Regions from separate parts of the Caballeronia sp. M1242 genome, predicted to be linked through region 1. Evidence: predicted binding sites of a transcription regulator. Region 1 holds the regulator's gene; the other holds the start of a gene.

What was found. The regulator FliA, encoded in region 1, starts transcription of late flagellar genes. The targets are predictions, from matches to a motif close to CTAAAGTTTNNNNNNNNNNNGCCGNTA.
Region 2: the regulator FliA is predicted to act here: its motif matches at 8,311-8,337, upstream of motA (flagellar motor stator protein MotA).

The regions. Positions count from the first base shown of each region.
Region 1 is NZ_CP071129.1:2,782,303-2,791,946, reverse strand. Features, by position in the region: gene putA (trifunctional transcriptional regulator/proline dehydrogenase/L-glutamate gamma-semialdehyde dehydrogenase) at 1-1,869, shown strand, start outside; gene JYK05_RS13035 (branched-chain amino acid ABC transporter substrate-binding protein) at 1,968-3,116, shown strand; gene JYK05_RS13030 (thiamine pyrophosphate-binding protein) at 3,571-5,265, opposite strand; gene flhF (flagellar biosynthesis protein FlhF) at 5,575-7,344, shown strand; gene JYK05_RS13020 (MinD/ParA family protein) at 7,337-8,254, shown strand; gene JYK05_RS13015 (RNA polymerase sigma factor FliA) at 8,275-9,006, shown strand; gene JYK05_RS13010 (diguanylate cyclase) at 9,011-9,644, opposite strand, start outside.
Region 2 is NZ_CP071130.1:580,511-590,154, reverse strand. Features, by position in the region: gene JYK05_RS16175 (S1C family serine protease) at 1-676, shown strand, start outside; gene JYK05_RS16170 (DUF333 domain-containing protein) at 799-1,080, shown strand; gene JYK05_RS26525 (hypothetical protein) at 1,209-1,343, shown strand; gene JYK05_RS16165 (DUF2628 domain-containing protein) at 1,511-1,786, shown strand; gene JYK05_RS16160 (response regulator transcription factor) at 2,586-3,329, opposite strand; gene JYK05_RS16155 (MFS transporter) at 3,819-5,111, shown strand; gene JYK05_RS16150 (MFS transporter) at 5,219-6,655, shown strand; gene JYK05_RS16145 (hypothetical protein) at 6,722-6,889, shown strand; gene JYK05_RS16140 (hypothetical protein) at 6,968-7,240, opposite strand; gene JYK05_RS16135 (helix-turn-helix domain-containing protein) at 7,363-8,199, opposite strand; gene motA (flagellar motor stator protein MotA) at 8,435-9,304, shown strand; gene motB (flagellar motor protein MotB) at 9,338-9,644, shown strand, end outside.

The DNA.
Region 1 (9,644 bases):
ATCTGGCAGGCGACGCCCGTCGAAGACCGCGCCGATTGCCTCTCGCGCGCCGCCGACCTGCTCGAAGCGCAGATGCATACGCTGATGGGCCTCGTCGTGCGCGAAGCGGGCAAGTCGCTGCCGAACGCCATCGCGGAGATTCGCGAAGCCGTCGATTTCCTGCGCTACTACGCGTCGCAGATTCGCGCGGAGTTTTCGAACGACACGCATCGCCCGCTCGGTCCGGTGGTGTGCATCAGCCCGTGGAATTTCCCGCTGGCCATTTTCATGGGTCAGGTCGCGGCCGCGCTCGCGGCGGGCAATCCGGTGCTCGCGAAACCTGCCGAGCAGACGCCGCTGATCGCCGCGCAAGCCGTGCGTATTCTGCGCGAAGCCGGCGTGCCGGCGGGCGCGGTGCAACTGCTGCCGGGCGATGGCGAAACCGTCGGCGCGGCTCTGGTCGCCGATGCCCGCACGCGTGCGGTCATGTTCACCGGCTCGACCGAAGTCGCGCGCCTCATCAACAAGACGCTGTCGGAACGCCTCGATTCCGATGGCCGCCCGATCCCGCTCATCGCTGAAACCGGCGGCCAGAACGCGATGATCGTCGATTCGTCGGCGCTCGCGGAACAAGTCGTCGCGGACGTGATGCAGTCTTCGTTCGATTCGGCCGGTCAACGCTGCTCGGCGCTGCGCGTTCTCTGTCTGCAGGACGATGTCGCGGACCGCACGCTCGACATGCTGACCGGCGCGATGAAACAACTCGCCGTGGGCAATCCAGATCGCCTGTCGGTGGATGTCGGTCCCGTGATCGACGCCGACGCGAAGCGCAGCATCGACGCGCATATCGCGGCGATGCGCGAGAAGGGCCGCAAGGTCGTGCAGCAGCCGCTGCCCGACGCGTGCGCCCAAGGCACCTTCGTGCCGCCGACGCTGATCGAGCTGGAAAGCATCGACGAGCTGAAGCGCGAAGTGTTCGGGCCGGTGCTGCATGTGGTGCGTTACCGCCGTGCGTCTCTTGATAAACTCCTCGACCAAATTCGCTCGACGGGGTACGGACTCACGCTCGGCATCCATACGCGCATCGACGAAACCATCGCGCATGTCATTCAGCGCGCGCACGTGGGCAACATCTACGTGAACCGCAACGTGATCGGCGCAGTGGTCGGCGTGCAGCCGTTCGGCGGTGAAGGTTTGTCGGGCACGGGTCCGAAGGCGGGCGGTGCGCTGTACTTGCAGCGTCTGTTGGCCAAGCGCCCGACCGGCTTGCCGAAGTCGCTCGCGAGCACGCTGGTCGTCGACGAAACGCCGTCCGCCAATACGCCCGCCGCGGCGCTTACCGCGTTGCGCGACTGGGCCATCGGCGAACGCGATCCGCAGACGGCCGCGCGTTGCGACGGCTATCTGCAACACGTGCTGGCGGGCGCGACGGCGGTGCTGTCCGGTCCGACGGGCGAGCGCAACACGTACACGTTGAGCGCGCGCGGGACGGTGTTCTGCGTGGCATCGACGGCGAGCGGCGCGCGCGCGCAATTCGCCGCGGTGCTGGCGACGGGCAACAAGGCGCTCTTCGCGGGATCGGCGGGCGAGCAACTGGTGGCATCGCTGCCGCCCGCGCTGAAGGCGCATGCGTCGGTGAGCAAGGATCCGGCAGCCGGCTACGATGCCGTGCTGTTCGAAGGCGACAGTGACGAACTGCTGTCGCTGGTGAAGGAAGTCGCTAAGCGCCCGGGGCCGATCGTATCGGTGCAGGGCGTCGCGGCGGGCACGTTCGCCGACGCTGGCCACGACGGCGAAGACTACGCGCTCGAACGTCTGCTGACGGAACGCTCGGTGAGCGTGAACACGGCGGCGGCGGGCGGTAACGCGAATTTGATGACGATCGGTTGAGACTTGCGGCGCCCGGTTCAGACAAATTCAAAACAAACGGCAGCAGGCACGGCGATCCCGGCAAAAAGCTGCCATCCACACTGGTATTAGGAGAAGCTATGAAGCACACGATGACCAAGCTGGCAGCCGCCATGACGCTCGCCGGCCTGTCGTTCGCGGGGACCGCATTCGCACAGCAGGCAGACGACGTGAAGGTCGGCTTCGCCGGCCCGATGACGGGCGCGCAAGCCCACTACGGCAAGGACTTCCAGAACGGCATCACGCTCGCGGTCGAGGAATTCAACGCGACGAAGCCGGTGATCGGCGGCAAGCCGGTTCGCATCGTGCTGGATTCGGCGGACGACCAGGCCGACCCGCGCACGGGCACGACCGTCGCGCAGAAGCTCGTGGACGATGGCATCAAGGGCATGCTTGGCCACTTCAACTCGGGCACGACCATTCCGGCATCGCGCATTTACGCGAACGCCGGCATCCCCGAAATCGCGATGGCCACCGCGCCGGAATACACGACGCAGGGGTTCAAGACCGCTTTCCGCATGATGACGTCCGACACGCAGCAAGGCTCGGTCGCGGGTGAGTTCGCGGTGAAGAACCTGAAGGTCAAGAAGATCGCCATCGTCGATGACCGCACGGCTTATGGCCAGGGTCTTGCCGACCAGTTCGAGAAGGCGGCGAAGGCGGCGGGCGGCACGATCGTCGATCGCGAATTCACGAACGACAAGGCTGTCGACTTCAAGGCGATTCTGACCAAGATCAAGTCGATGAATCCGGACCTCGTGTACTACGGCGGCGCGGATTCGCAGGCTGCCCCGATGGTCAAGCAGATGAAGACGCTCGGCTTCCGCGCGCCGCTGATGGCGGGCGAAATGGTGAAGACCGACACGTTCATCAAGATCGCGGGCGAGTCGGCGGAAGGCACGGTGGCATCGCTCGCGGGCCTGCCGATGAATGAAATGCCGGGTGGCGCGGCGTACGAAGCGAAGTACAAGAAGCGCTTCAACGAAGACGTGCAGACGTACTCGCCGTACGCGTACGACGGCGCGATGGCCATGTTCACCGCGATGAAGGCGGCCAACTCGACGGACCCGGCGAAGTACCTGCCGGTGCTCGCGAAGACCGACATGCAAGGCGTGACGACGAACCACCTCGCGTACGACGCGAAGGGCGATCTGAAGAACGGCGGGATTACGCTGTATAAGGTCGTCGGCGGGAAGTGGACGACGTTGCAGAGCGTGGGCGGGAAGTAAGCGCTGTAAGTAGCTCAGGCTTCACTTGGACGGCCCGGCGCGCGCAAGCGCGGCGGGCCGTTTGCCATAGATAGCGCGAATTGCCGTCCTGGATTCGATCGCGTCGCCGACGGCGCATCAGGCAAACGCCGGCGAACAAGAATACGAGCGCACTGCCTACCGCGCTTTCAAGTGCCGTCGCCAACGCTCGACCACCGCACTCATCGCCGCAGGGTGTGTTCGAATCCGGCAGCACGAGATACAAGCTGGTTATACCGGCGACGAGCGCGCCAAAGACCAACAGTCCGGCATAAAGAAGCGCGCGCTTCAATTTAGTTCCCAGAAAAGAATCGTCTTCGCCTGCGGGAGGTCCGCCTTCCGTATTAGCTTTAGAAGTATCATCAGCCGTCTTACCTCGACTCTTCCCCAAGAGCCGGTGCAATGCCCGACGCTTGGGGCAGCCAAGAAGGCGATCTCACTTCCTCCCCTGCTCCCGCACCTGCTCCAACGTCGCCCCGGGCGTGCTCTGATCCTGCGGAATACGAATCTCGATAACCGCCGGCAGCCCCGAACTCACCGCGCGCTCGAACGCCGGCATGAACTGCTCAGTCGCCTCGACACGCTCCCCGTGCGCCCCAAACGCCCGCGCATACGCGACAAAATCCGGGTTCGTCAGCCCGGTACCATGCACGCGATGCGGATAATGCCGCTCCTGATGCATGCGGATCGTGCCGTACTGCGCGTTGTTCACCACCACGAAAATTACCGCCAGTCCATACTGCATGGCCGTCGCGATTTCATGGCTCGCCATCATGAAGCAGCCGTCGCCCGCAAAGGCAATCACCGTGCGCTCCGGATACAGCGACTTCGCCGCGATTGCAGCCGGCACGCCGTAGCCCATCGCGCCGCTCGTCGGAGCGACCTGCGAGCGGAAGTGCCGGTACGCGTAATGCCGATGCAACCACGTCGCGTAATTGCCCGCGCCGTTCGTGAGAATCGCGTCGGCGGGCAAGCGCTCCGAGAGCGTGCGCATGATTTCGCCGAGCTGTACGTCGCCGAGCATCGGGCGCGGCTTGCGCCAGTCGACATACGCGGCGTGCGCGGCGTCGGCGCTTCCGGCCCAGGTAATCTCGGCAGGCGGTTCCAATGAAGCCAGCAGCGACGCAATCTCCGGCATCCCCGAAACGATCGGCAGATCCGCGCTATACACGCGCCCCAGTTCCTCCGCGCCCTGATGAACGTGGATGAGCGTCTGCTTCGTCTTCGGGATGTCGAGCAGCGTGTAGCCGCCCGTCGTCGATTCGCCCATGCGCGGGCCGAGCACGAAGAGCACGTCGGCGTCGCGCACGCGGGCGGCCAGCGCCGGATTGATGCCAAGGCCGACATCGCCCGCGTAGTTCGGATGCTCGTTGTTCAGCGTGTCCTGGAAGCGGAACGCGCAGCCCGCCGGCAGTTGCCATCGCTCGATGAAGCGGGCGAAATCCTGCGTCGCCGCTTCGGTCCAGCCGCTGCCGCCCGCAATCACGAACGGCTTCTTCGCATTCGCCAGCAGATCGCGTAGCCGCTCCATCTGCGCGGGCGCGGGCGACGCCGCGACGCGCTGGTAATGCGGCGCGGGCGGCACGGCTTCGCACGCTTCGGTGAGCATGTCCTCGGGCAGCGCGAGCACGACCGGCCCGGGCCGCCCCGCCATCGCCACATGAAACGCGTGACTCATGTATTCCGGCACGCGGCGCGGATCGTCGATCTGCGCGACCCACTTCGCCATTTGCCCGAACATGCGGCGATAGTCGATTTCCTGAAACGCCTCGCGATCCATATGGTCGCGCGCGCATTGGCCGATGAGCAGGATCATCGGCGTCGAGTCCTGATACGCGGTGTGCACGCCGATAGACGCGTGCGTCGCGCCCGGCCCGCGCGTCACGATGGCGACGCCCGGCCGCCCGGTCAGCTTGCCGACGGCTTCGGCCATGTTCGCCGCGCCCGCCTCGTGGCGGCAGACGATGGTCTGGATCTGCGCGGTCTCGTCGTGCAGTGAATCGAGGACGGCGAGAAAGCTCTCGCCCGGCACGCAAAAGACGCGCTCGACGCCGTGGTGCACGAGCGCATCCACGACAAGACGCGCGCCGGTGGTCTGACGGGAAAGAGCGGAGGAAGCGTCGGAGGTCATGCGGTCAAGTCTCCTGTTGTGTTCCGGCCGAAGCCGGGCATTGCGCGTTGAGCCCTAGAGCTTACGCCGCCGCGCGGCCCGTTGTCCGCTAACAAGCGGAATACAAGCGGAATCTTTTCCCGGCTCGGCGCCGCGGGATCGTCCGGGCGTCGTCCATCAGTCGAAATACCCCTGTTTCCCACCCTTTATCCCGCGATAGGCCGAAGGGCATCTTCGCAATAATGGCTTCACTGAAAAGCGGGCGCCCCAAAACATCCGGCAGCGCCCGCCTCGCAAAGATCGCAGTCTCATACCTCATCGGGGGCAAGTTTGAACATTCGTAAATTCATTGGCGCGAACAGCCGCGACGCTCTGCGCCAGGTTCGTGAAGCGCTCGGCCCCGATGCCGTCGTGTTGTCGAATCGCACGCTGGACGACGGTTCGGTCGAGATCGTGGGCGTGGCGGATCGCGACATCGCATCCATTTCGCCGGCCGCGCACGAACAGGCGCCGGCCGCATTCCCGAGCGCCACGCCGCGCTCCGCGCTCGCGCAAGCCGCAGCCGCCGTGGCCGCGAAGCAACCGGCCGCCGCGAATCCGTACGCGAGCGGCGACGTGTTCTCGTCGGTTTTCGGCGCGAATCCGGAAGTCCATGCAGATGACCTCGATCACCACGACGCCCCGCGCGACGCCTTTGCCGACGAAGCACCGCGCACGATGGCCGAGTCGAACCCGTGGCTGATCGAGCACGCGCGACGCATCGCCGAGCAGGCCGCAACGCCGTCGAATCGTCCGCTTTCGGCATCCGCTGCGATCGCGCGAGGTCTCGGCGTGCCGGTGCCGCCGAAGGCATCCGCGCCGAAAGCCGCCGACCAGCGTGCCGAGAAGCGCGCCGACAAGCCCGAGCCGAGCAACTACGCGCTGCGCGAGTCCGCGCAGCCGAAGATCGACACGCCCGACTGGGCGCGCGAAGCCGCGCAAGTCGCCGCGCGCCGCGCCGCCCACAAGATCAACGCGGGCGCGCCGCAAGCGGAAGCCTCGCCCGACAGCGCGCTCGAAGGTCTGCCCGCGAACGCGGCCGCCGTCGTGACCGACGCGATTCGCGCGCGCATGGAGCAAGTCGTCAACGAAACGGTGATGCACGAGCTCTCGTCGATGCGCGAGATGATGGAAGAGCACTTCTCCGGTCTCCTGTGGGGCGAGCGCCAGCGCCGCAGCCCGGGCAATGCCGGCCTGACCAAGCGCCTGTTCGCGGCCGGTTTCTCCGCGCAGCTCGTGCGCATGGTCGTGGACAACATGCCCGAGATGGAAAGCGCCGAGCACGCGATGGAATGGGTGCAGCAGGTGCTCGAATCGAACCTGCCGGTGATGGCGAGCGAAGACGCGCTGATGGAACGCGGCGGCGTGTTCGCGCTGATGGGCCCGACGGGCGTCGGCAAGACCACGACCACGGCCAAGCTCGCCGCGCGCTGCGTGATGCGCTTCGGCGCGAGCAAGGTCGCGCTGCTCACGACCGACAGCTACCGCATCGGCGCGCACGAGCAACTGCGCATCTTCGGCAAGATTCTGGGCGTCTCGGTCCACGCGGTGAAAGACGCCGCGGACCTGCAACTCGCGCTCTCTGAACTGCGCAACAAGCACATCGTGCTGATCGACACCATCGGCATGAGCCAGCGCGATCGCATGGTGTCCGACCAGATTTCGATGCTCTGCGGCGCGGGTCATCCGGTGCAGCGCCTGTTGCTGCTCAACGCGACGAGCCACGGCGACACGCTCAACGAAGTGGTGCAGGCCTACAAGAGCGCGGCCGACCAGCCGCCGCTCGCGGGCTGCATCCTGACCAAGCTCGACGAAGCGACCAATCTCGGCGGCGTGCTCGATACCGTCATCCGCTACAAGCTGCCGGTGCATTACGTCTCGACCGGGCAGAAGGTGCCGGAGAACCTGTACGTCGCGACCAAGCGTTTTCTGATCAAGAGCGCGTTCTGCATTCCGCGCGAAGGCTCGCCCTTCGTGCCGCAGGACGACGAGGTGCCGGCACTGCTCTCCGCATTGTCCGCGCGCGCCACCACCGAACTGCATGAGGTCCGCTTTGGATAAGTTCGTGCTCGACCAGGCCGAAGGTCTGAGAAGGCTCCTCACGCGTGGCGGTACGCGCGTGGTCGCGGTGGCGGGCGGGCCGGCGGGCATCGGCTGCACGTCGGCGGTCGTGAATCTGGGCGCGGCGCTGTCCGTGCATGGCAAGGACGTGCTCGTGATCGACGAGCGGGCGAACGCGGCATCCGCTGCGCGCCTCGCCGGAACGTCGGGCGCAGGAGCGCTCGCCGCGGTGATGTCCGGCCGCGAAGCGCTTCAGGACGCGGTGACGCGCACGCCGTTCGGCTTCTCGCTGCTCGCCGCGCCACGCGACGAACGCATCAGCCACGACGCCGCGCAGTGCCGCGCGCTGCTCGACGGTCAGGCGGACATCGTTCTGATCGACGCGCAGCTCGATCGATACGGCGCGCTCTCGTCGCTCGCGGCGCAGGCGCATGACTTTCTCATCGTGACGCGGGTGGCCGCGTCCGCGATCACCGAGGCGTACGCGTGCATCAAGCGTCTGCACTACGCCCATGCGATCGGCCAGTTCCGCGTGCTCGTGAATCACGTGCAGAACCCGGCCGACGCGGCGGTCGCGTTCGCCAACCTGTCGGGCGTCGCGAGCCGGTATCTGGCCGTGTCGCTCGTGCAGGCAGGGTATGTGTCCGAGGATGCGCGCGTCACTCGGGCGAAGGAGCTCTCGCGCTGCGTGGTGGAAGCGTTCCCGGCGACAGCCGCGGCGCGCGACTACCGGCAGATCGCGGCGGAGCTTCTGCATTGGCCGATGCGGCCCGCGCCGTCTGAGCGCGAGACGCAGGTCCGGAATGACGCGCGGTTTTCGGTTGGCGAGGCTGACAAGGGCGGACGGGAGACGGGGCGCATGGCGTCGATGTTTTCCAGTCATGCATTGACCAGTACGGCGTCGATGTGATCAAGATTAAGGTGACTCAGATGTACAACGCCCAAGGCAAACTCTCTCAGTCGGACGTCCTGACTAAATATGCGCCGCTCGTTCGTCGGCTCGGACTTCAGCTCGTCGCCAAAATGCCGGCGAGCGTCGATCTCGACGACCTGATTCAGGCCGGCATGATCGGTCTTCTGGATGCGGCGAGCCGCTACAAGGAAGATCAGGGCGCGCAGTTCGAAACCTACGCGAGCCAGCGCATTCGCGGCGCCATGCTCGACGAGCTGCGTGCGAACGACTGGCTGCCGCGCAGCATGCGCAAGACGTCGCGCGAAGTGGAATCGGCGGTGCACAAGGTCGAGCAGAACCTCGGCCGCGCCGCGAGCGAAGTGGAAATCGCCGAGCACATGAAGATGCCGCTCGACGAATATCAGTCGATGCTGCAAGACCTGCACGGCAGCCAGCTGATCTACTACGAAGACTTCGATCGCTCCGCCGACGACGAGCCGTTCCTCGACCGTTATTGCGTCGATCGTTCGGACCCGCTGTCCGCGCTGCTCGACGACAGCCTGCGCGGCGCGTTGATCGAAGCCATCGACAAGCTGCCGGAACGCGAAAAGCTGCTGATGAGCCTCTACTACGAACGCGGCCTGAACCTGCGCGAAATCGGCGCGGTGATGGAAGTGAGCGAATCGCGCGTGTGTCAGCTGCACAGCCAGGCGGTCGCCCGTTTGCGCGCGAAGCTGCGCGAGCAGTCGTGGACGAGCGTCGAGGCGTAATGCGCTAGCCGGCTTCGAAGTCTCGCGCTTCGGCGAACACCGTTTTGCCGATGCCGAGACTTTTCGCGCGATACATCGCGCGGTCGGCGGCGCGCAGCACGGCGTGGATGTCGGCGTGGCGAGCGTCGGCGGCGCTCGACAGCATGCACGCGCCGATGCTCGCCGAGACCGAAACCGGCCGGCCATCCACCGACGTGATCGAAGCGAGCGCCGTGTGAATGCCCTCGGTGATCGCGAGGACGGCCGTGCGGCTCTGCGCCTGAAGCGCGAGCACCACGAACTCGTCGCCGCCCAGGCGCGCCACGGTGTCGCTATTAGACATGCGGCGGGCGAGCACGTTGGCGAACTGCTGCAATAGCAGGTCGCCGACTGCGTGACCGTAGGTATCGTTGACTTCCTTGAAGCCGTCGAGGTCGATCAGAAGCAGAACGGTGTCCTGCGTGGCGTCGGACATCGTGCGATTGACGATGTGTTCCAGCGCGTAGCGGTTCGCGAGACCCGTGAGCGGATCGGTCGATGCCTGACGCGCGAGATCGCGATTGGCGTTGCCGAGACGATCGACGAGCACGGTCAGATACACCGATGCCGCCAGCACGCTCAACGCGAGCCCGAGCGAGGCGGACAGGTTAGCGTTCCAC
Region 2 (9,644 bases), on a different replicon from region 1:
CGCGGTGCTGCGCATCGGCTCGCCTGAGCCGCTGCCGCACGTCGAACTGGGGGAATCGGGCAATCTGCGCGTCGGCCAGATCGCGATCGCGGTGGGCAATCCGCTCGGCCTTGCTCAGACGGTGACGACAGGCGTCGTCTCGGCGCTCGGACGGTCGCTGCGCTCGACCTCCGGCCGCATGATCTACGACGTGATCCAGACCGATGCCGCGCTCAATCCCGGCAACTCGGGCGGTCCGCTCATCAATTCGGCGGGACAGGTGATCGGCGTGAACACGGCCATCATTTCGGGCGCGCAAGCCATTTCGTTCGCGACTGCCATCGATACGGCCAAGTGGGTCATCATGCAGATCTTCGCGTACGGACGCGTGCGGCGCGCGTATATCGGCGTGGCGGGAACGACGGCGCCGGTGTCGCGGCGCGTGCAACGCTTCTTCGGGCTGACGTCGGCGAGCGCGGTGCACGTCATGGAAGTCGTCAAAGGCAGCCCGGCCGCGCTGGGCGGGCTGCGCACGGGCGACCGTATCGTCGCGGTGGATGGCGTGAACGTCGATAGCGTCGACGGCTTGCAGCGCGCGCTGGATGCTTCGCGTATCGAGCGCGCGGTGAAGGTCGCGGTGCTGCGCGGGACGCAGATGATCGATGTCGATGTGACGCCGGTCGAGCAGACGGGATGAGCGTGGGCGGGCCGCGCCGGCCGCGCGCCGCTCAACTGGAACCCACGGCGCGAGAATTCGACGGCGCGGAAAGCGCTTGATATAGTCGCGGCGCTCAGGTTTCCGATTGATGTCGCTCGTTCGTGTTCAAGCTCGCCACCTCATTTGCCGTTGCTACTTTATTGGCAGCGTGCAGGTCGCCCGTCCCTTCCGCCACTGACGTGGTTGCAGACCAGCCCGCCTCGCGGCCCGATTCGCACACAGGACTTCCCAACCCGGCTTCCACGAACTGCATCCGCCAAGGCGGGACGCTGCAAATCGTCGAGAGCGGCGACGGCCAGATCGGCATGTGCCGCTTCCCAGGCGGCAAGTCGTGCGAGGAATGGGCGCTGCTCCGCGGCCAATGCTCGCCAGACCAAAAATAACCGGTTCTACCTGGGCGCGTTTCCTCCGTAGCGCAACGCCGGCGCAATTTTGAGATACATCCGATGGCAAGGGAAAGCACCCCATCTCAAAATTAGACCTGTCCGAAACGCAACCGAGGTAACGAATCATGAGCCCCTTCTTCCTGATCGATGTCGCAGCCCTGTCCCGCGCGTCTGACGTGCGCCGCAATTCCCTTAACGATGCGGTGCCGACGACAATGCTTGAGACGCTTGCACACCTGCTCGCTTCACTTTTGCATTAATCGACGGGCGCAGGGCATCAAATGGCGGAGCTCCGAAAGTCGATTTTCATCGTCGTTTAGCCTGCCTAACGAATCAAAACATTCGATCAAACGGAGGCGAACACATGGACGCGCTACGCTGATCGTGCGAAGCTGCTCGCTTTGATTAATACAATTAAAAATCGCCGATGAATCAAATCAACGAACAAGCCGCACCGCAAACTGACGCACACTCCGCATCATTCCAACTTGATCGCGACATGGCACTGTTCGTCGGAAAGAACATTGAGTATTACAGTCGCAAATGGGTGATTCAAAACACGCGCATGTCGAAGCGAACGTGGAACGGCGCCGCGTTTCTCTTAGGGCCGGTCTGGCTCGTGTACAGGAAAATGCGCTTGGCAAGCCGCCGCCTACATTGCAATCGCTCTGGTTTGTACCGTAGCGACGTCTTCGCTGAGTGAGGGCATCAATCATGCGCTTTCCTACGCATTGCCGGTGGCAATGGGGTTGTGCGGCAATTCCATTTACTTGGCGCACGCCGAAAAGATTCTCAAGAAGGTAAGCGATTCTCCCTTACCGGCCGAAATACGCGACGCTGAGTTAGTCCGTCGTGGAGGCACGAATCCCGTCGCCGCGTGGCTTCTCGGTATTGCGATTATTGTGCTCACGGTCATGGCGGTAATTTGCGCGTGAGACAGTGTCTGAACTGGGTTGCTATGCAACGTCTGAACAAGTGGACGGCTGCATTCGATTCACCCGGCTTGGTTATCTAATCCCGCGCATTAGGGCAGTCGCGAATGGCTGAGAAATCACCGGCTCACATATGGTCCCCGAAGTCTCGCGTTAAGCGACTGAGAGGCGCAGCGCGGCGGCATGGGACACTTCGGCCCGCCCGCCGTTGAGAAAGAGCTTGCCGCTGCGCAGGAGGCGTCGCGTCTGCGCAAGTCCGACGCCGCGCGAGCTGGGAAAGCGCGAGCTATGCGGGCGCTTCTTTCCTCGCGGCGATGTTGCTAATGCTGGCCGAAATCGCGCCGCCGATGCCGCGCCTAGCTCACTGCGACCGACGCACGGCGGCCGCCAGCCCGGCGAATTCCCACGCTGATAATTTGCGGAATCCATCGCGCGGCCAGAGAGGGCAAGCCCCCGCCGCGCTTGCCGCTCGCGTGCGACGAGCGTCGCAAGCCAAAGCGCTGCACCCGGCTCCCAAAAACGAAAATGCCGTCTCGCGACGGCATCCTCGTTCAGCTTCGTTCAATCGCCTCAAGCAGCGATTCGCGCATGCTCCGTTTCCACGCGATCGTCGCCCGCGTCTTCACCGTCGTCGTACAGATGAAGCAGCCGATAGCCGCTCTTGTACACCGGCTGCAGGCGAAAGTGGTTCACCGGCTCGATTTCCAGCGCGAGACGCAGGCGCGACACGTGGCTATCGATGGTGCGCGTGGTTTCGCGGAATTCCCGGCCCCACACCATCGCGAAAATGTGATCGCGCGACAACACGCGGCCGATATTCGAGAAGAAAAGCTGCGCCAGCCGGAACTGCGTGCCGCTCAATTGCACCGGGCGGCCCCGCACGGTGACGGTCTGCTGACGCGAATCGAAGCGATACGGCCCGATCTCCAGGCACGCGCTGGACGTCGTCGGGTACGCGCGGCGCAGCAACGCTTCGACGCGCGCGCCAAATTCGCCCGGACGGATGGGATACACCACGAAGTCGTCCGCGCCCGCCGTCAGCGCGCAGACGACGTTGTGCTCGGCGCCGTCGGCAGTAGCGAACATCACGGGAACGCGCTCGCCGAAGCTCGAGCGCACGGATTTCAGCAGATCGAGACCGCAGAGCCCCGTCGAGTTCCAGTCGAGGATCAGCAGATCGACGGTCGAACGCGACAGCGCCTTGGAAAGCAGCAGGCCGTCGCCGAAGGTGACGACAGTGTGACCGAGTCGTTTGACGACTTCGGCGATGAGATTTCGGTAACTTGGGTCGGTTTGCAAAACGGCGACGCGCATAGAGTCAAGCCTGATGAGTCTGAGGACATGGGCCGATGCCGCTTCTCGCGGCATTTCCCCGGGCGTCTCGTTACAAAAAGAGACGGCAAATACAGGCACGCATTCTGGTCAGCGCGACCACCCTTGCCCATCGGACTCGTCCGAAATGTCAACGCATGTAACGCCGCGCGCCGCCCATGGCGCGAACGCGCGACACTCAAACGTGATTTTTTGTGTAGTGGCGACTTACATCCTGTAACATGCCGCCTTCGGCTTACATCGAGCCGAAAGTCCCCGCTTCCGCCGCCTTACCGAGACGGCGCAAGTGCAAGCTGCGACACGGCTGTCCGCCGGCATGCGCAGCGCGGTGACGGGCGCGGTTTCAGACCGTGCCCCAAGTCGTTCCCGTTTCGCGCTCACCCGGCGCGTCCGACATCCCGCAGGGCATCGCCTCGTCCCATGCGTCGCTCGACCGCACGCGTGGCTTTTCTCATTACGGGTTCTCATTCGATGCAGGCAACACCTTTCGACGGCGCGTCGCACGCCGCCGGCCGCGCCCTTACGCGCGGCGATTACAAGACGCTCGCGCTCGCCGCGCTCGGCGGCGCGCTCGAGTTCTACGACTTCATCATCTTCGTGTTTTTCGCGCCGGTCATCGGCCAGCTGTTTTTCCCGGCGTCCATTCCTGATTGGCTGCGCCAATTGCAGACTTTCGGCATCTTTGCCGCCGGGTATCTGGCGCGGCCGCTCGGCGGTATCGTGATGGCGCATTTCGGCGATCTGCTCGGACGCAAGCGCATGTTCACGCTTTCCGTCCTGCTGATGTCGGTCCCGACGCTCCTGATGGGCCTCTTGCCCACATACGCGTCCCTCGGGCTGATGGCGCCCGTTCTGCTGCTGGTTTTTCGCGTGATGCAGGGCGCGGCGGTCGGCGGCGAAGTGCCGGGCGCGTGGGTATTCGTCTCGGAACACGTGCCGACCCGTCATATCGGCTATGCGTGCGGCACGCTCACGGCCGGCCTGACCGCGGGGATTCTGCTCGGCTCGCTGATCGCGACGGCCATCAACAAGACGTTTTCTCCTGCCGATGTCGCGAGCTTCGCGTGGCGTCTGCCGTTCCTGCTCGGCGGGTTGTTCGGGCTCTGCTCGGTCTATCTGCGCCGCTGGCTGCATGAAACGCCGGTGTTCGCCGAACTCCAGAAGCGCAAGTCGCTGGCGGCTGAACTTCCGCTGAAGGCCGTTTTGCGCGACCACGGCCGCGCCGTCATCGTGTCGATGCTGCTGACGTGGATGCTCTCGGCCGCCATCGTCGTCGTGATCCTGATGACGCCCACGCTGCTCCAGAAGCAGTTCCACATTGCGCCGGCCACGGTGCTGATCGCGAACTGCGCCGCGACGCTGTGTCTCACGGTCGGCTGCGTGCTCGCGGGCGCGATTGCCGGCCGCATCGGCGCGGGCAAGACGCTTTTCGTCGGCGCGTTCCTGCTGGCGGGCTCGTACTACGCGCTGTTCCAGCAAGTCGCGGTCGATGCCTCGACGCTGCTGCCGTGGTACGCGCTCACGGGCTTCACGGTCGGCGTGATCGGCGCCATTCCGTTCGTGATGGTCAAGTCGTTCCCGCCCGCCGTGCGCTTTTCGGGCATCTCGTTCTCGTACAACGTCGCGTATGCGGTGTTCGGCGGACTCACGCCGATCGTCGTTTCGCTGATGATGAAATCGAGCCCGGCCGCGCCCGCGCTCTACGTCGGCGCGCTGTGCGTGGTCGGCGCGGTGACCGCGCTCTTCATCAAGGAAGCACGCTGAGGCCGCGAGCCGTTTCATCGTGACGGCAAGACAATGGCGCACGCCTCGGCGGTGCGCCATTTTCATTTCAGGCGAGGCCGAAACATCCCGAGCGCCACGCGCCTACGATGAACGGCATGAACTCGAACCTGTCTTCCCGCCAGTTGTGCGTCGTGGCCGCGACGAGCGTCGGCTTCGTCGTCTCGCAGCTCGATGTGTCGATCGTGAACGTCGCGCTCGCGAGCATCGCACATGATCTCGGCGCGAGCGTCGCGAGCCTGCAATGGACCGTGGACGCCTACGCGCTCGCATTCGCCGCGCTGATGCTTCTGGCCGGCTCGCTCGGCGACCGGCTCGGCGCGCGGCGGCTGTTCGTCGGTGGTCTCGCGGTCTTCGCGTTCGCTTCGCTCGCCTGCGCCTTTTCGCGCGATGCCGCGCAGTTGATCGCCGCCCGCGCGATCCAAGGCGTCGGCGCGGCAGCGATGCTGCCGAATTCGCTCGCGCTGCTGAACGCCGCGTGTGGGCATGATCGGCGCGTGCGGGCGCGCGCGGTCGGCTTATGGACGGCGGCGGGCGCGGTCTCTATCGCGGCAGGCCCGATTGTCGGTGGAGCGCTGATCGCAACGTTCGGCTGGCGCAGCATCTTCTGGGTCAATCTGCCGATCTGCGCGGCGGGCGTCGCGGCGACGCTCGCATGTGTGGACGAGTCGCCGTCGCACGGGCGCGGCGACGGCATCGACCTGAGCGGCCATGCGCTCGCCATCGTCGCGCTCACGGCGCTGGTCGGCGCGGTAATCGAAGCGCGGCCGCTCGGGCTGTCGCATCCGCTCGTGACCGGGGCATTCGCGATTGCGGTGACGGCGACGGCCGCGTTCATCGCAGTCGAGAGAAGAAGCCCCGCGCCGATGCTCCCGCTCGCGCTCTTCGGCGAGCGCACCTTCAGCGCCGCGGTGCTGTTCGGCATCGCCGTGAACTTCACCTACTATGGAAGCGTGTTCGTGCTGAGCCTGTATTTGCAACGCGTGCTCGGCCAGACGCCGTTGCAGACCGGCCTCGCGTTTTTGCCGCTCACGGGCGGCTTCCTGCTGTCGAATCTCGCGAGCGGTCCGGTGGTGGCGCGCTTCGGCTCGCGCGGCCCGATGATCGCAGGCGCCTTGCTCGACGCGGCGGGTTTCGCGTCGCTCGCATTTGTCGATGCCCACACGCCGACAGTCGCTCTGCTGCTTCCGTTTCTGCTGATTCCGTCGGGCATGGGCGTGGCCGTTCCCGCGATGACCACGGCGCTCCTCGGCACCGTCGGCCAGCGACGCGCGGGAACGGCCTCGGCCGTGCTGAACACCGCGCGGCAGGCTGCCGGCGCAATGGGCGTGGCCGCGTTCGGCGCGTTGGCGGGCCACGCGGGAGGCACGGCGGCATCGGCGCAAATCGTCGATGCGGTGCGCTGGTCGGCGGCTGCGTCGGTGGCGATGCTGGCGTGCGCGGCGCTCATCGCGCGTGGCGTGCGCGGCGGCACGGCGGCGGACGGCAATGAAGCCGCGAACCGGTTGCGACGCGCGGTGAAATAGCGCGTGGGCATCGGCGGGAACACAGGTTGCGAACCGGCTCAAGTCACTTCAAGGAGAACCCGCATCATGTCCAGCCAGCCACACGCCCCGGAAGAAACCGTCGAACCGGATCCGGACAAGTTGCTCGATCCGGATGCGGCGCCGAATCCCGACGATCCCGACATGCCGGACGGCCCCGATTCGGCGATGCCGCTCGTCCCGGCCGATCCAAAGAACGGCGAGCCGCGCATGTAGCGGCTCCTCCTTCGTGTCCGCATGACGAATGCCCGCGCGCCCTTCGGGGCTGCGCGGGCATTGTCGGATAGAAACACGCTAGAGGCTTGTCGTCTGAACCTCGCCGGTTTCCAGCGCGCGTTCGATCAACGCGTCCTGCTGCGCCTTGCGCACGGCGTCCGCGACGAACGTATCCGGCGCTTCCACTTCCGCCCTGATCGTGCCGATGATGCCATCGGCCTGGACGATGACGAGCGATTCCGCCGAGTCCGCCCGGCTGATGATGACGCGCTGCGGTCCGCCGCCTTCCGCGATGCTCGCGCAAAACTGCATGCGCTCGCCGCCGATCACGTGTTCGAATGTCTGAATCATGGCTGCCTTCTGCGTTGGTTGGACAAAAGCTGACGCAGGCACCGGCGCGCGCGTATGGCAGCGCGCGCCGCTCCCCTCCTGTTGATTGATTCGCGCGGCAGCAGCAGGTTCCACATCACCCGTCAGCGACGCTCGCCGTGCGCCCGATGGAGTATGCGCGCGGTGGCGTCGTCTGCGGGGAAAAAGGCTTCGATTGCGAGCTCGGAAAGCGTGATATCGACCGGCGTGCCGAACACCGTCGTCGTGCTGATGAGCGACAGCACGCCGAACTCCGTGCGCAAGCGCAGCGGCACGACGACAGAATCGGTTGCGCCGCGTTCGACGCGTCCCGCGTGCGGCGGCGCGGGATACGCTTCGAGTTCGTCGAGCAGCGCGGCGAGCGTCGGGTCGCCTGACACGTCTATCTGCCGATGCAGCCGCGCGAGCAGATGCGCGCGCCACTCGTGCCAGTTCTCGATCACGCTCGCGAGCCCGAGCGGATGCAGCGCGAGGCGCAGCACGTTGACCGGCGGCGCAAGCAACGACGCATCCGCCGACGCGACGAGCGGTTGCAGCGCGGCGTTGGCGGCAATCATCGTCCAGTGACGATCCACCGCGAGCGCGGGATACGGCTCGTGGCCCTTGAGCACGAGCTCGACTGCACGCCGCGCGGGTTCAAGATCGGGGTCCGCGAATGCCCGCTCCTTGTACAGCGGCGCATAGCCCGCTGCGAGAAAGAGCGCGTTGCGCTCGCGCAAAGGCACGTCCAGTTGCTCGGCGAGCCGGATCAACATATCGCGGCTCGGCACGGAGCGTCCGGATTCGATGAAGCTCAAGTGGCGCGTCGAAACGTCCGCTATACAGGCAAGCTCGAGCTGACTCATGCGCCTGCGTTGACGCCATTCGCGCAGCAACATGCCGACCGTGGCAGGCGTGATGCCCGGCGCGCGCGACTTCGCTTCTGTGAGTGTCGTGTCCATGCGCCGATGTTAGACGAAGCGCATGGCAGCAATCCATTACCTTGCGCGTAAAGCACGCGCGTAAGTTTTACCTTGGGCGAGGCCGCGTCGAAATGTTTGCGGGCGCCACCCTAAATGTCGGCGTGTACTGCGCCGTTAAAAAGCCCAGCATCATGCAGACAATGCATTGCGAGCCGTGCGTGTTTCGCTAACGAGCGCGCACGGCTCGCAACGCCCGGACATTTGCGGAGAAATCATGTTTGTCGTTATCGGATGGGTAGTCGTCATCGGCTCCGTGATCGGGAGCTTCATGGGGGTCGGCGGTCACCTGGCAGCCCTCGTTCAGCCTTTTGAATTGCTGTGTATTTTCGGCGCGGCCATCGGGGCTTTCGTCGTATCGAACCCCACGTCCACGCTCAAGAAAACCTTGCAGGCGCTGCCGAAGGTATTCAAAGGCGGCGGGTACACCAAAGAGAAATACCTGTCGCTGATCGCGTTGCTGTACGAACTCCTGCAAAAGGCCCGTAAGGAAGGAATGATGGCGCTCGAAGCAGACGTCGACGCGCCGGAGTCCAGCCCGGTCTTCCAGAAGTACGAACACGTGATGGCGGATCATCACCTGCTCGACTTCATCGTCGATTACCTGCGCATGATGTCGGCGGGCAACGTGAACGCGCTCGAATTGCAGGACCTGATGGACGAAGAACTGGAGACGCATCACACGGAAAGCGCGGTGGCCGCGAACGCCATTCAGAAGATGGCCGATGGCTTGCCGGCATTCGGCATCGTCGCCGCGGTGATGGGCGTGGTGCATACGATGGGCTCGGTGGGCGCCGCGCCCGCCGTGCTCGGCGAGATGATCGCGGGCGCGCTGGTCGGCACGTTCCTCGGCATCTTGCTCGCATACGGCTTCATCGGCCCGCTCGCGGACCTGCTCAACGCGAAGGGCGCGGCAGAAGCCAAGCCGTTCCAGTGCGTGAAGTCCGTGCTGCTCGCATCGATGAACGGCTACGCGCCGACGGTCGCTGTCGAATTCGGCCGCAAGGTGCTCTTCACGGCGGACCGTCCGAGCTTCAAGGAACTGGACGACGCCGTGCGCGCCACCAAGTCGCCGAAGTCGGCCTGACCCGCGCCTGCGTAGACACAAGGAGCATCGTTCATGGCTGAAAGACCGTCACGCGACCCGTTGCAATCCGTGCTCGCGCCCACTGTCGTCGTGCGTCGCAAGAAGAAGGGCGGCGGCCACGGCGGCCATCATGGCGGCGCGTGGAAGATCGCCTACGCGGACTTCGTGACCGCAATGATGGCGTTCTTCCTCTTAATGTGGCTGCTCGGCTCGACGTCGAAGTACGACAAGGAAGGCATCGAGCAATACTTCAATACGCCGCTCTCGGCGCTGTTCGGCAACGAAGGCGGCGCCTCCGCGCATACGAGCGTCGTCAACGGCGGCGGCAAGGATCTGTCGA